DNA from 3 places in the Bradyrhizobium sp. 159 genome. Region 1 is predicted to be linked to each of the others. Evidence: riboswitches for the same ligand, from Rfam matches in the RefSeq annotation. Region 1 holds a riboswitch; each other region holds the start of a gene.
The links. A riboswitch is a leader RNA that binds a small molecule or an ion and turns the genes downstream of it on or off. The one in region 1 is predicted to bind cobalamin.

Region 1 (3,903 bases):
GCCGCTCAACGACATCGGTGAGCCATTCCTGGTCACGACGGGGCGGCGCTTGCGCGAAGGCGGCTGGCCACAAGGAGTCGATACCATCGCGGTGATGCTCGACGGCGGCACGGCGTTCGAGTCGCTCGCTCCGGAAAGTCTGCAGATCTGGTGGGGTGCCTATCTCGGCATGCCCAACCAGATCGTCATGTCCGGCGCGTTGGCCGAAGTCGGCCCGCGCATCGTCGCACTTCGGCAGGAAGCGCGCGAGCGGCATGGCTGGATCATGGACAGCTACATTCTCAAGCGCACGCGTTAAGCGAGGCTGCATGCTCCCCGAATGGGTCTACCAAGAGTGTCCCGAAATCTCCGCGATGCACCGCGAGGCAGCGATCGCGCGGCAGACGCAGTTGACAAAACCGACCGGCGCGCTCGGCCGGCTTGAGCAACTGGCGATCGAGCTTGCGGGCCTGCAAGCGACGGAATCTCCTCGCGCCGCGCGCGTGCCGATCATCGTCTTCGCCGGCGATCACGGCATCGTTGCGCAGGGTGTGTCGGCCTATCCTCAAGCTGTGACCATCGCAATGATGGCGAATTTTGCGTCCGGTGGCGCCGCGATCTCAGTGCTGGCGCGTGAGCTTGGCTCCAGCCTGGAGGTGGTCGACGCCGGCACGCTGGCGCAGGAACAGATGGCGGGCGTCGTCACCGACAAGCCGCGGAGCGGCACGCGCGATTTCAGCGAGGAAGCTGCACTTGAGCCGGCGGAACTGGCATTCGCCTTCGCGGCCGGCCAGCGCGCGGTTGCGCGCGCGGAAGTCGGCCGGCCTGATCTGGTGATCTTCGGCGAGATGGGCATTGGCAACACCACGGTCTCGGCGGCCATTGCGGCGAGTCTGCTCGGCATCAGCGCCGAGGAAATCGCGGGCAGCGGCACCGGAATCGACGCGGCCGGCCGCGCGCACAAGGCGCGGGTGATCGATGCCGCGATTGCGCGCCACGGTATTGCGGGGGCTTCGCCCGAACACATCTTGTGTGCCGTCGGCGGTCTCGAGATCGCGGCGATCTGCGGCGCTATCATCGCGGCGGCGCAACGCCGCCTTCCCGTATTGATCGACGGATTCATCGTGTCGGTCGCGGCGCTGGTGGCGGTGCAGATCAACCCATCGTGCCGGCCGTTCCTGCTGCCGTCGCATCAATCGGCGGAGCAGGGGCATCGGCTGGTGCTGCGTGCGCTGAACGTGCAGCCGCTGATCAGCCTCGATCTCCGGCTCGGTGAGGGCTCCGGCGCTGCGATCGCGTTGCCGCTGGTGCGGTCGGCTTGCGCGCTCCACAACGGGATGGCGACTTTTGCGCAAGCCAATGTGCCGGATCGCCCGGCCTGATCGGGCTCAGGCCATCCGCTGATTGACGGAGACGACGCGCCACCCAGTGGCGAGCCGGTCGATCCGGGTGAGCGACAGCGGATCGATCACGAAGCGCAAGGCGGCGTGCGGCGTCAGATCCAGCGCGATGCACAGCGCGGCGCGGATCGTGCCGGAATGCACGACGAGCGTTGCGGAGACCGCGCCGATCCGCGAGAGCCCAAGCCGGACGCGCGCGACCTGATCCGCAAAGCTCTCGCCGCCCGGCGGACGTCCGCGCGCCGGATCGCTCCAGAATTGCGCATAGGCCTCGTCCCCGGCCGCGCCGATCTCGTCATGCCGACGGCCGGTCCATGCGCCGAAATCCTGTTCCCCGAATTCGGGGATCAGCTCGGGCGCGAGTCCCAGCGCATGCGCGGTCTCGATCGTGCGCCGCGCTGGGCTCGCATGGCTCGCCGCGCCTCTCGGCAGAGACTGCCGCAGTGCCTCTAGCTGCGCGCGATCGCGAAGATCGGCCGGGGCATCGGCGGCATGGATCGTCCCTGTGACGCCATCGACCGGCGCATGCCGTATCAGCCAGAGGAAGGTCTCGCCTTCCATGCTCGTCTCCAAGGAAGTTGGTTGCTGTGGCAATAACGCCGCAGCTTGCACATTGACTCCGTCTTGATCGTAATCCTAGATGCTGGCGACGGTTTCCCCGAGAGGGGATGAAAAGGGAATGCGGTGCGGGGAATTCGTCCCCAATGCCGCGGCTGCCCCCGCAACTGTAAGCGGTGAATCCTTCGTCAGAAGCCACTGGGTCCTCGGTCCCGGGAAGGCGACGAAGCGGTCACGACCCGCGAGCCAGGAGACCTGCCGTCAGCCGTGGTCACACGCGAAGATGTCGGTCGGGGAGTACAGACATTCGGCTTCATCGAAGGGCTGACAGGCCAAAGGTGAGACCTCGTTCGCTGTGACGTGCCACTGACGTCATACCGAGGTTTCGAAAACCGTGTCTTGTCTCCTTTTTGTACGACCGCACCGCTTCCTGCTTGCCTCCGCGGCGCTTACGTCACTGGCCGCCGTCGATGTATCTGCCGCCCGGGCGCAGCAGGTCCGCGAGTCGCTGCCGCCGGTCGAGGTGTCGCCCGCCCAATCCCGCAAGCAGGCCAAGCCGGCGGGCCGGGAGGCGCAGGGCACACGCCGTGCAACGGCGCGCAGGCCAGCGACTGCATCCGCAGCGCCCAAGCCTGTCGTGCCGGCCGCCGCGGCACCAACGCCGCTCAACAGCAATGCTGTGGCTGAAAGCGCCTCGCGGCTCGGCCTCACCGTGCGTGAAACGCCGGCGACCGCCGAAGTCATCTCGGCCGAGACGATGCGCGAGCAGAGCTATCGCACTGTCTCCGAAGTGGCGCAGGGCGCGGTCGGCGTCACCTCCGGCGACAATCCGGCTGAACCTTCAGCCTTCTCCATGCGCGGCTTCACCAACAGCCAGATCAACACGCTCTACAACGGCATCAAGATCGGTCCGCAGAACATGACCTCGCGGATCGTAGACACCGCCAATCTGGAGGCCGTTGAATTCCTGAAAGGTCCGGCCTCGCTGATTTCAGGCGAGGGCGCTGCCGGCGGCGCCATCAACTTCGTCACCAAGCAGCCGCATACAGGACCGGTCCGGAACGAGGCTGATTTCTCTTGGGATTCCCTGAACTCGTTCCGCGTCCACTATGGCTCGGGTGGCAGCACCAACGTGCAGGGCCTGGACTATCGCGTCGACATCAGCCGTTCCACCCTCAACGGCTTTGCCGACGACACCAACGTCAAGACGTTCGGCACGTCCGGCCAGCTCAATTACCGCATCTCGGACAGTCTCAAGATCTGGGGCGCAATCGAATACAGGGAGGACCGCTCCAAAGCCTATTGGGGCGCGCCGCTGGTGCCGATCGCCTTCAGCGGCTCGCACGCGACGACGGGGATCGTCTCCGGCAATTACGTCTCCAACTACAACGGAAGCAATCTCGGCGCCGTCACCATTGACGACCGCACCTTCAACACCAATTACAACGTCCTCGACAATCGCAACGCCGCCCAGGAGGTGTGGCTGCGCGGTGGCTTCGAGCTGAAGCTCGCGCCGGACCTGACGCTGAAGAGCCAGGCATATGGCTACGGTGCAGAACGGACCTGGTTCAACAACGAGATCGAGGCGTTCAATTCCACGACGAACATGGTCGATCGTGAACGCTTCTATGTCGCGCACAGCCAGCGGCTGGTGGGCAACATCACCGACCTGATCTGGGACACGAACATTGCAGGCTTCGACAACCGGCTGGTCACGACGTTGTCGTCAAGCTATCTCGACTTCGTCAGGCCGGGTGCGGCAAACTTCCCAGGCGATTCCGTTTCGCTGGTCAATCCCGACCGCGGCTTTTACGGCCCGCTCACGATCCAGCAGCAAACCGCGCGCATCGACAATGAGGCGCTGTCGTTCGAGGACCGGCTGAAGCTGACACGTACCTTCGCACTGGTCGGCGGCCTGCGCGTCGAGCATATCGGGCTCGACCGCAACTCGACCGATAAGAACGGC
Region 2 (3,903 bases), on a different contig from region 1:
AAGCGGAGTTAACGTTGCAGCCGTGAGCGAGGCTTGCACAAAACCTCCAGTCAGGGTGTGTGACCGGAGGTTTGCCGAGATCCGGCGTAGACGTGCGTCGGCTCGCGGCTTTTAGTCGCGCCGCCGGTTTCGGAATCGTCGAGCGTCGCTTGGCCCCGCGCTGCCATGCCAGACAAACGACGGAAGCTCCCAGCGGTCGAGTCGCCACTGGCTCTCGGAGTAGGGCCTGAGGGCTCGCATAGCTTGAAATTGAGTGGCCCGTTGCTGTCGCAGATGTAGCATGGTCTCAGACCCGGGACAGCACCTTGGGGCAAATTGCCCATCATTTAGCGCGTCTGTCCTTGGCACGGCATTTGAAAGGGATCGCCAATGGCATCGCTCGCCTAAGGAGTCGGAAGGCATGGCTTACAAGATCGTCGCTTCGCAATGCACCGTTTGTGGGGCATGTGAGTTCGAGTGTCCCAACGCGGCGATCAGCCTCAAGCGCGACATTTACGTTATCGATGTCAAAAAGTGCACGGAGTGCGAGGGCCATTCCGACACGCCGCAATGTGCGGTGGTCTGTCCGGTGCCTGACACCTGTGTCCCGTCTAAGACAGCATAAGCAGCCCGCGTCCAGAAGGCTTCACCGCTCGATTTCGCTAACGAAGTAGTAGATGTCGCGCTTGTGGAGGCCGCCGACCGCGTGGGGCGGATCGAGGTCGATCAACATCGTTATGACCTTAAGGCGCCGATCGACTCCGAGAAGCCCTCGAAGGGCTCTGCAGGATATCTAAAGCGACGTCACTTCGAAGCCGAAGAGACGGTCTCGATGCGACGAGATCGGTCCGGAGATCCTGAAGACGTGCGAGAAGCTCGGCATCCGCTTGGCCGTGGTCACCATGCACGCGTGCATGAGCCTAGGGTCATAGCAGGATCCCCGCCGCCCGCGCTCTCGCCGCTTACTCCAGTTTCGCAAGTCAGCGTGCATCCTGAGGTCCGGAACTGTTCCTGCGATGTCGCGCAGGCCAACGTCCAGGCTGCACTACTCGCCAGCGGCGACGGAAACAACGAAGGCGCGCCAAAGTCGCTCAGCACGTAAGTGCTTGGCGCACCGAGGAGATCATCTTGACCAACGCCACGGAGGCGATCGAGCTCGCGGCTCGTCGCGGGGTCCGCCGAACACAGGCAGTCCGACCTGATCATCCGTGCGATCCTGGAGCAATCCCGGCCTTGGCAACCCTAAGGAGCCTCATGGCGCTGTGTTCAAGCGGATGTCGGCCGAGCATGATCGCAACTTCCTCACGGGCGAGTTCGAGAAGCTGCTGACGGAAAAGACCAGGCTTGTCGCGATCACGCAGATGTCGAAGCGCCCAGCGCGTTCGTTCTGCTCGCGTTAGCTCACGACTACGCCAAGAGGGTGTTGAGCGGACGCATTCATAAGCGGAGGCTTCACAGATCCACGCGTTTTTACCAGGCCGGGAGTAAGACCGTTGTGCCCTAACTGGTACAGCTGGCAATCGCTTGGGCAATATCGCGGCAACACTTAGTAGGTTGACGGATCGATCCTCGTGCGTCTAATGCCAGCCGTCGTGGTCTTCGGATTTCGTTTGATCCGGAGCTAAGAGGGAAGCCGGTGCAATGCCGGCGCTGCCCCCGCAACTGTAAGCGGCGAGCCGCTGTCCAACGAAGTCACTGAAGCCATGCGGCTTCGGGAAGGCCGGACAGCAGCGACGACCCGCGAGCCAGGAGACCTGCCTCGACAATATATCGTCCACGGGCGGGGTGTCCCGGTGTGCGCCAAGCAGCTGTCGCTCACGCGATATTCGCTGCATGCGTCCGCCATGGCCTTTGCCCCAATTATGGGGTCTGATCTATGTCTATTCTTTCGCTTCCCGTTGCCACATTGGGGACGTCACGCATCGGCCCACGACGCGAACTCAAGTTCGCGCTCGAGAGCTACTGGGCGGGAAACTCCAGCGAAGCCGAGCTCCTCGAGGCGGGGAGTGGACTTCGTGCCGCTAATTGGGCACGGCAGAAATCCTGCGGTGTGACGGTCATTCCTTCGAATGACTTCTCGCTCTACGATCAGGTGCTCGATACCAGCGTAATGGTCGGAGCCATTCCCGACGTCTACGGCTGGACCGAAGGTGCTGTGTCGCTCAAGACCTACTTCGCCATGGCACGTGGCGCTCAGGACGGTGATCACACTCAGCATGGGCCAGGCGTAGCCGCACAGGAAATGACGAAGTGGTTCGATACCAACTACCACTACATGGTGCCGGAATTTCACCAGGATCAGATCTTTAAGTATTCCTCTCGAAAGCCGATCGAGGAATATGAGGAGGCAAAAAGCCTCGGCTACCAAACGCGCCCCGTCCTAGTTGGCCCAGTCACTTTCCTGAAGCTCGGCAAAAGCGCAAATCCCGCATTCAATCCGCTGTCGCTGCTTGATAGGCTCCTCCCAGTCTATGTCGATGTGCTCCGCGAACTAGCCTCGTGCGGTGCTGAATGGGTTCAGCTCGACGAGCCATGCCTGGTGATGGACATCGACGAAGCGTCGCGGGCGGCTGTCCGCCGGGCCTATGCTCATTTCGCAAAGGTTGTGCCGGCCCTTAAAATCATGCTGGCCACTTATTTCGGCGCTATCGGCGACAATCTTGAAACAGCCCTTGCCTTGCCCGTTGCCGGGCTTCATGTCGATCTGGTTCGGGCACCCGACCAGTTGGACGCAATTGTCGCCACAGCCCGCAGAGATCTCGTGGTCTCGCTAGGCGTGGTTGATGGTCGCAACGTCTGGCGCTCCAATCTTGCGGCGCTGCTCGACCAACTTGCCCCTTTGGTCAAAAAGCTGGGCAGGGACCGTGTTCAGATTGCTCCTTCCTGCTCGCTGCTTCATGTTCCGATCGACATTGAGCTAGAGACCGATCTCGATCCCAATCTGAAGACGTGGCTGGCGTTCTCAGTTCAGAAGTTCAAGGAACTTTCGATATTGGGCAAAGCGCTGGCCGGCCATGCTGCCGAGGTGGCCGATGAACTTGCGCTTTCCGAGGACGCAGCCGTGACCCGCGAAACATCGCCCGAGATCCACAATGCGAATGTCGCCGGACGAATGGCCGCGATCGACGATAGCATGCGTCGCCGTCGCAATGCGTTCACCCAGCGTGCCGACGTCCAGCGGGTCGCGTTCGCATTGCCGATGTTTCCAACGACAACCATCGGGTCCTTCCCGCAAACGGTCGACGTCCGGAATGCGCGTGCGGCTCATGCGCGGGGAGCGCTGAATGACGCGCAGTACGAGCAGCTTCTGAAAGCGGAGACAGCCCGTACCGTGCAGTGGCAGGAAGATATCGGCCTGGACGTGCTCGTACACGGTGAGTTCGAGCGCAATGACATGGTTCAATACTTTGCCGAGCAGCTGTTGGGATTCGCTTTCACCAAGCACGGCTGGGTTCAGTCTTATGGGTCGCGGTACGTTCGTCCGCCTATCCTGTTCGGAGATGTCTCCCGGCCGAAGCCGATGACCGTTGAATGGTGGCGCTTCGCGCAGTCTCTGACTAAGAAACCCGTCAAGGCTATGCTGACCGGACCGGTGACGATCCTGAACTGGTCGTTTGTCCGCGACGACATCTCGCGGAGCGAGACATGCCGTCAGATCGCTCTTGCGATCCGAGATGAGGTGATCGATCTTGAGGCGGCTGGAGCGACCATGATCCAGATCGACGAGGCTGCGTTGCGCGAGGGATTGCCGCTACGCAAATCGCAGTGGAGGAACTATCTCGATTGGGCAGTGGACAGCTTCCGCGTTTGCTCGTCCTCTGTCGCCGACGGAACTCAGATCCATACCCACATGTGCTATTCCGAGTTCAACGAAATCATCGATGCGATCGCAGCAATGGATGCTGACGTCATTTCAATCGAGAC
Region 3 (3,903 bases), on a different contig from region 1:
AACGACGGCGCCCGAGCGGTAGCATCCAGACGTCCGGAGACGCTGGCGAACTTCGGTGAGGTCTCCCCTATGAGCACCCCTAACTCGCGACGGGCGCTGGACAGGCTGGCTTTGGTGCGCTCGCGATCGGCCTTCACCAGGGCGGCGGCGACTTCGTCTCGGCAGGCGACGACGCGCCGGCGTCCACCCTGCGCTGGAGCAAGGGCGTCAGACGCTCGAGCGCGGCGACCTGCTCGTCCAGGATCTGGATGCGCCGCTGCAGCCCGAGCACGTTCAGGAACGCGATCGCCGTCTCGGCAAGGATCTGCAGGCGCACCGCCTTGCGTTCGATCGTGGCTCCTTCCACACCTGCCTGCCCGGCGGCGATGCGGGCCTCGCGCTTCCCGAAGAGCTCGAAGAGCTGGCTGATCTGCAGCGTCGTCTCGGCCGACTTGGTGCCGCGGTAGATACCGGATCCGAAAGAATTGTCCTGTTCGTAGGACAGTTCCGGATTGAGCAGTGCCCCCGCCTGGATGCGCTGGCCGGCGGCGATCCCGACGTCGCGCTCGGCAGCCGTCAGGCGCGGACTGGTCGCGAGCGCGCGCTGCAGCGCCGCTCCGAGGTTGAGGGTCTGCGAATGCGACACCGCGCAACCAGGGACTGACCAGCAACGCCGTCGCGCACGCGAAACGCGTGACGCACTTTGGAAACATGGTGAAAACCTGACGAAAGACGGATCTAGGGCGCGATGCGCCCAGCGGTCATTTCAGGTCAGGAATTTCGGGGGCGGTGGGTCGATTCCGGGCGGCAGACCGCGCCGAACGACCTGCAGCGTGGGTACCATCTCTATCGGGCGCATCACGGCTACCGCTGCAATCACTGGGGCCGGAACGGAGACGGAGAAGCAGCCGTGACAGTGATGGTCGGCCAAAGCGCCCTTGTCGGAATGGCCGATGCCCTTGTCGGCGAAGGAGACGACAACATTGGGCGACGAATTTGTGACATCCAGATCGCACACGCCGTGAAGCACGCCGGCGATCAGGTAGGTCGCGATCACAAATATGGTCATCGCACCGCGCAGCGAGCGCGGCAGGATACGGCCAAATCTGAAGGAAAGGGTCACTCGGGGTTCCGATCGATCGGGCGATGACCGGTACCATGCACTAGGCCGGGGTGTCGATCCGCAACAGTGTTACATCATTATGATCCGGGAACCGGGGGCTCAAGTCACGGGAGGGAACGCTTGACGGAATAGGCGGCAGCTCTGAGCTCCAGCTGCCTCGCGCACGGCAAGGGTGCCAAATAGTCCGAGAGGCTCGCGCGAAGCGTGGATCGATGCTGCATGCTCCCTCCTGTCGTGTATCGTGTCTGCTTGATGAAGTCGGCGATGCGGTCGGCCACGTCTTCCGCGGAAGAAATGATGTTGACCCGGCCGCCGCTCGAATCGACGGCGGTCCACTCAGGTCGATCCAGCGCCCGATCGTTCTACGTCGACAATGGAAAGCAGTTGCCGCTTTGGAAGGACTTGCCTCATTTCACGTACTGGCTGATCCCGATAGCTGTCGGGGTACCGTTCATCGTTCGTTCACTTCTATGGGCCCCGTTAGCGCGAGCTCGCGGCGGAATTCCCACGTGATTAGGGCAAGAGCGACGGCGCAGCAATTGAGGTCCGGACCCCAACGCCGATCGCGTTATCCTCGCGCGAAAGCCCGTGCACTCATCGGCACACGCAGGAAATCGGCAAACTACCCGCAGCAAGCTCCCTTGCCATTCTCTTGGATCGGTGGGCAAGGCACGGTGCCATAGGAGCAGAACACGCAGCAATTGCCCGATTTAGGCTTCAGCCGGGTGCCGCATCCGCGGCAATCGTAAAAGAATTGGCAAGCGTCGGTCGGCATCGTCTCAATGGATCGATGGCCGCATGACGGGCAAATGAGAGTGGATTCGACGTGCATGCCCTCTAACGTAGCATCGCGCGAGCCAGTTTCCAACGATCATCGCCTGGTTGATCCCGGAGGGCACCTTAACGGCAACGATACGAAGGATACGTGCGGAGCTTTGAACGGCATTGGAGTTGTCACCGACGTCGAACGTAGTGTGCGTCGTGATCGCGACCTCGTCGGCCTGTGCGCAAGCAGTAGACCTCACCACGCTCACCGCTGCAACCAATTCATAAGGGATCGACGCGTGATCTGACATGCCATCTCCCGCGGTGTCGAATCCTCGACTTGGCCTGATGATCGGCGCCACGCGCTGACTTCTGCCGCAGCGAAACATCCAATTGACAGCCGTTTGCAAATAAAACTAGGGTGACAACGACGGTTCTCCTTCGGGAGATCAATAGGGAATACGGTGCGGGGATCCCCCAACGCCGTGGCTGCCCCCGCAACTGTAAGCGGTGAGCCTTCGCCAAACGCCACTGGGCCTGCGGACCTGGGAAGGCGGCGAGAGGTAACGACCCGCGAGCCAGGAGACCTGCCGTCAGTCGTGGTCACACGCGAGCACATTGGGCGGGGTGTCCTGGTGGGTGTTGGGGCTGCCTTCTTCTTGAGGCAGCGGCCAAGCTGCGTTCGCGGTGACGTGCCACGTTATCGCGAGTCTGTTGATGACCTCCCGTACAATCTTCGCGCCGCGGTATCGCCGCGCGATTCTGCGCTCAGCTGCATTCTCCTGCCTGGTTTTGTCGACCGACGGCTGGGCACAGTCCGAAAGGACGGTCCAGACGCTCGACCCCGTTGTGGTGCAGTCGCCGGCAACGTCGCCGAGGGCCCAAAGCACCCGACGCAGTTCTGCGACCGCCAGCGCCGCGCGTTTGCGCCAGCAGCGCAACATAGCTGTCAATACCGGTACACAGGTTGCCGCGCCGACTGGTCCTGTCTTCGCCGCACCGACGCTCAACCTCACCGGCGCGAGCACGGCCGGCAGCCGGCTCGGCCTGACGCGACTGCAGACGCCAGCCAGCGTGGAGGTGATCTCCGCTGAAACCATCGCCGAACGCGGCCAGCAGAACATCCTCGACGCGGTGACGCAAAACGCCACCGGCTTCACGGCGAGCCCGGCACCGGGCAATGGCGGCGTCTCGTTCAATACCCGCGGCTTCACGGGCCTTGGCTCCGTCATGACGCTGTATGACGGCACCCAGCTCTATATCGGCGCCGGGACGGTGGCCTTTCCGTTCGACACCTGGTCGACCGAGCGCATCGAGGTGCTGCGCGGCCCTGCGTCGGTGATGTACGGCGCGGGCGCGGTCGGCGGCGCCATCAACGTGGTTTCAAAACTGCCATTGTGGGTCCCTCGCAATCAGGCCGAGATGTCGCTGGACAGCAACATGACCCGGCGAATTGCGGTGGACAGTGGCGGTCCGGTCAGCAAGGACGTCGCCTATCGGATCACCGCCTCCGGCAACATGTCGGATGGCTGGGTCGATCGCGACGACACCTCGAACGTCGCGCTTCATGCCGTGATCCAGATCAAGCAGAACGACGACGTCACCTGGACACTGTCCACGGACTACGGTGACCGCAACCCGTCGCGCTACTTCGGCACGCCGCTGATCAACGGCAGGCTCGATGAATCTCTCCGCTTCTAGAATTACAACGTCAGCGACAGCCACATCCGCTACCAGGATAGCTGGAACCAGGTGAAAACTGAATGGCAGGTGGCCGATGGAATTTCGGTTCAGAACACGCTTTACTATCTGAACTCCAAGCGACATTGGAAGGACGTCCAAGCTACGCCTATAACCCCGCCACCGGCCTGATCAACCGCAGCAGCTATATCGAGATTTTTCACGATCAGCAGCAGGTCGGCAATCGCATGGATGCGAAATTCCGCGGACATGTCCTTGGCATGGCCAATGAGTTCGTCGCAGGTTTCGACGTCAACAGCATCAATTTTACCTACACCAACAATTCACCTTACGGC

Region 2: it holds a riboswitch for cobalamin, as region 1 does, so the genes downstream of both, metE (5-methyltetrahydropteroyltriglutamate--homocysteine S-methyltransferase) here and IVA96_RS03290 (TonB-dependent receptor) in region 1, are expected to answer to the same signal.
Region 3: it holds a riboswitch for cobalamin, as region 1 does, so the genes downstream of both, IVA96_RS20320 (TonB-dependent receptor plug domain-containing protein) here and IVA96_RS03290 (TonB-dependent receptor) in region 1, are expected to answer to the same signal.

What each region holds. Positions count from the first base shown of each region.
Region 1 covers NZ_JADPKE010000018.1:192,082-195,984, reverse strand. The annotation lists gene cobF (precorrin-6A synthase (deacetylating)) at 1-298, shown strand, start outside; gene cobT (nicotinate-nucleotide--dimethylbenzimidazole phosphoribosyltransferase) at 309-1,361, shown strand; gene IVA96_RS03295 (histidine phosphatase family protein) at 1,368-1,940, opposite strand; cobalamin riboswitch at 2,013-2,215, shown strand; gene IVA96_RS03290 (TonB-dependent receptor) at 2,332-3,903, shown strand, end outside.
Region 2 covers NZ_JADPKE010000081.1:19,755-23,657, forward strand. The annotation lists gene IVA96_RS21645 (4Fe-4S binding protein) at 401-604, shown strand; gene IVA96_RS21650 (hypothetical protein) at 1,242-1,379, shown strand; cobalamin riboswitch at 1,556-1,756, shown strand; gene metE (5-methyltetrahydropteroyltriglutamate--homocysteine S-methyltransferase) at 1,856-3,903, shown strand, end outside.
Region 3 covers NZ_JADPKE010000072.1:27,486-31,388, reverse strand. The annotation lists partial or broken gene ihpA (divalent metal ion exporter subunit IhpA) at 1-692, opposite strand, end outside; gene IVA96_RS20330 (hypothetical protein) at 746-1,102, opposite strand; gene IVA96_RS20325 (GDCCVxC domain-containing (seleno)protein) at 1,725-1,934, opposite strand; cobalamin riboswitch at 2,282-2,477, shown strand; gene IVA96_RS20320 (TonB-dependent receptor plug domain-containing protein) at 2,585-3,568, shown strand; gene IVA96_RS20315 (TonB-dependent receptor) at 3,694-3,903, shown strand, end outside.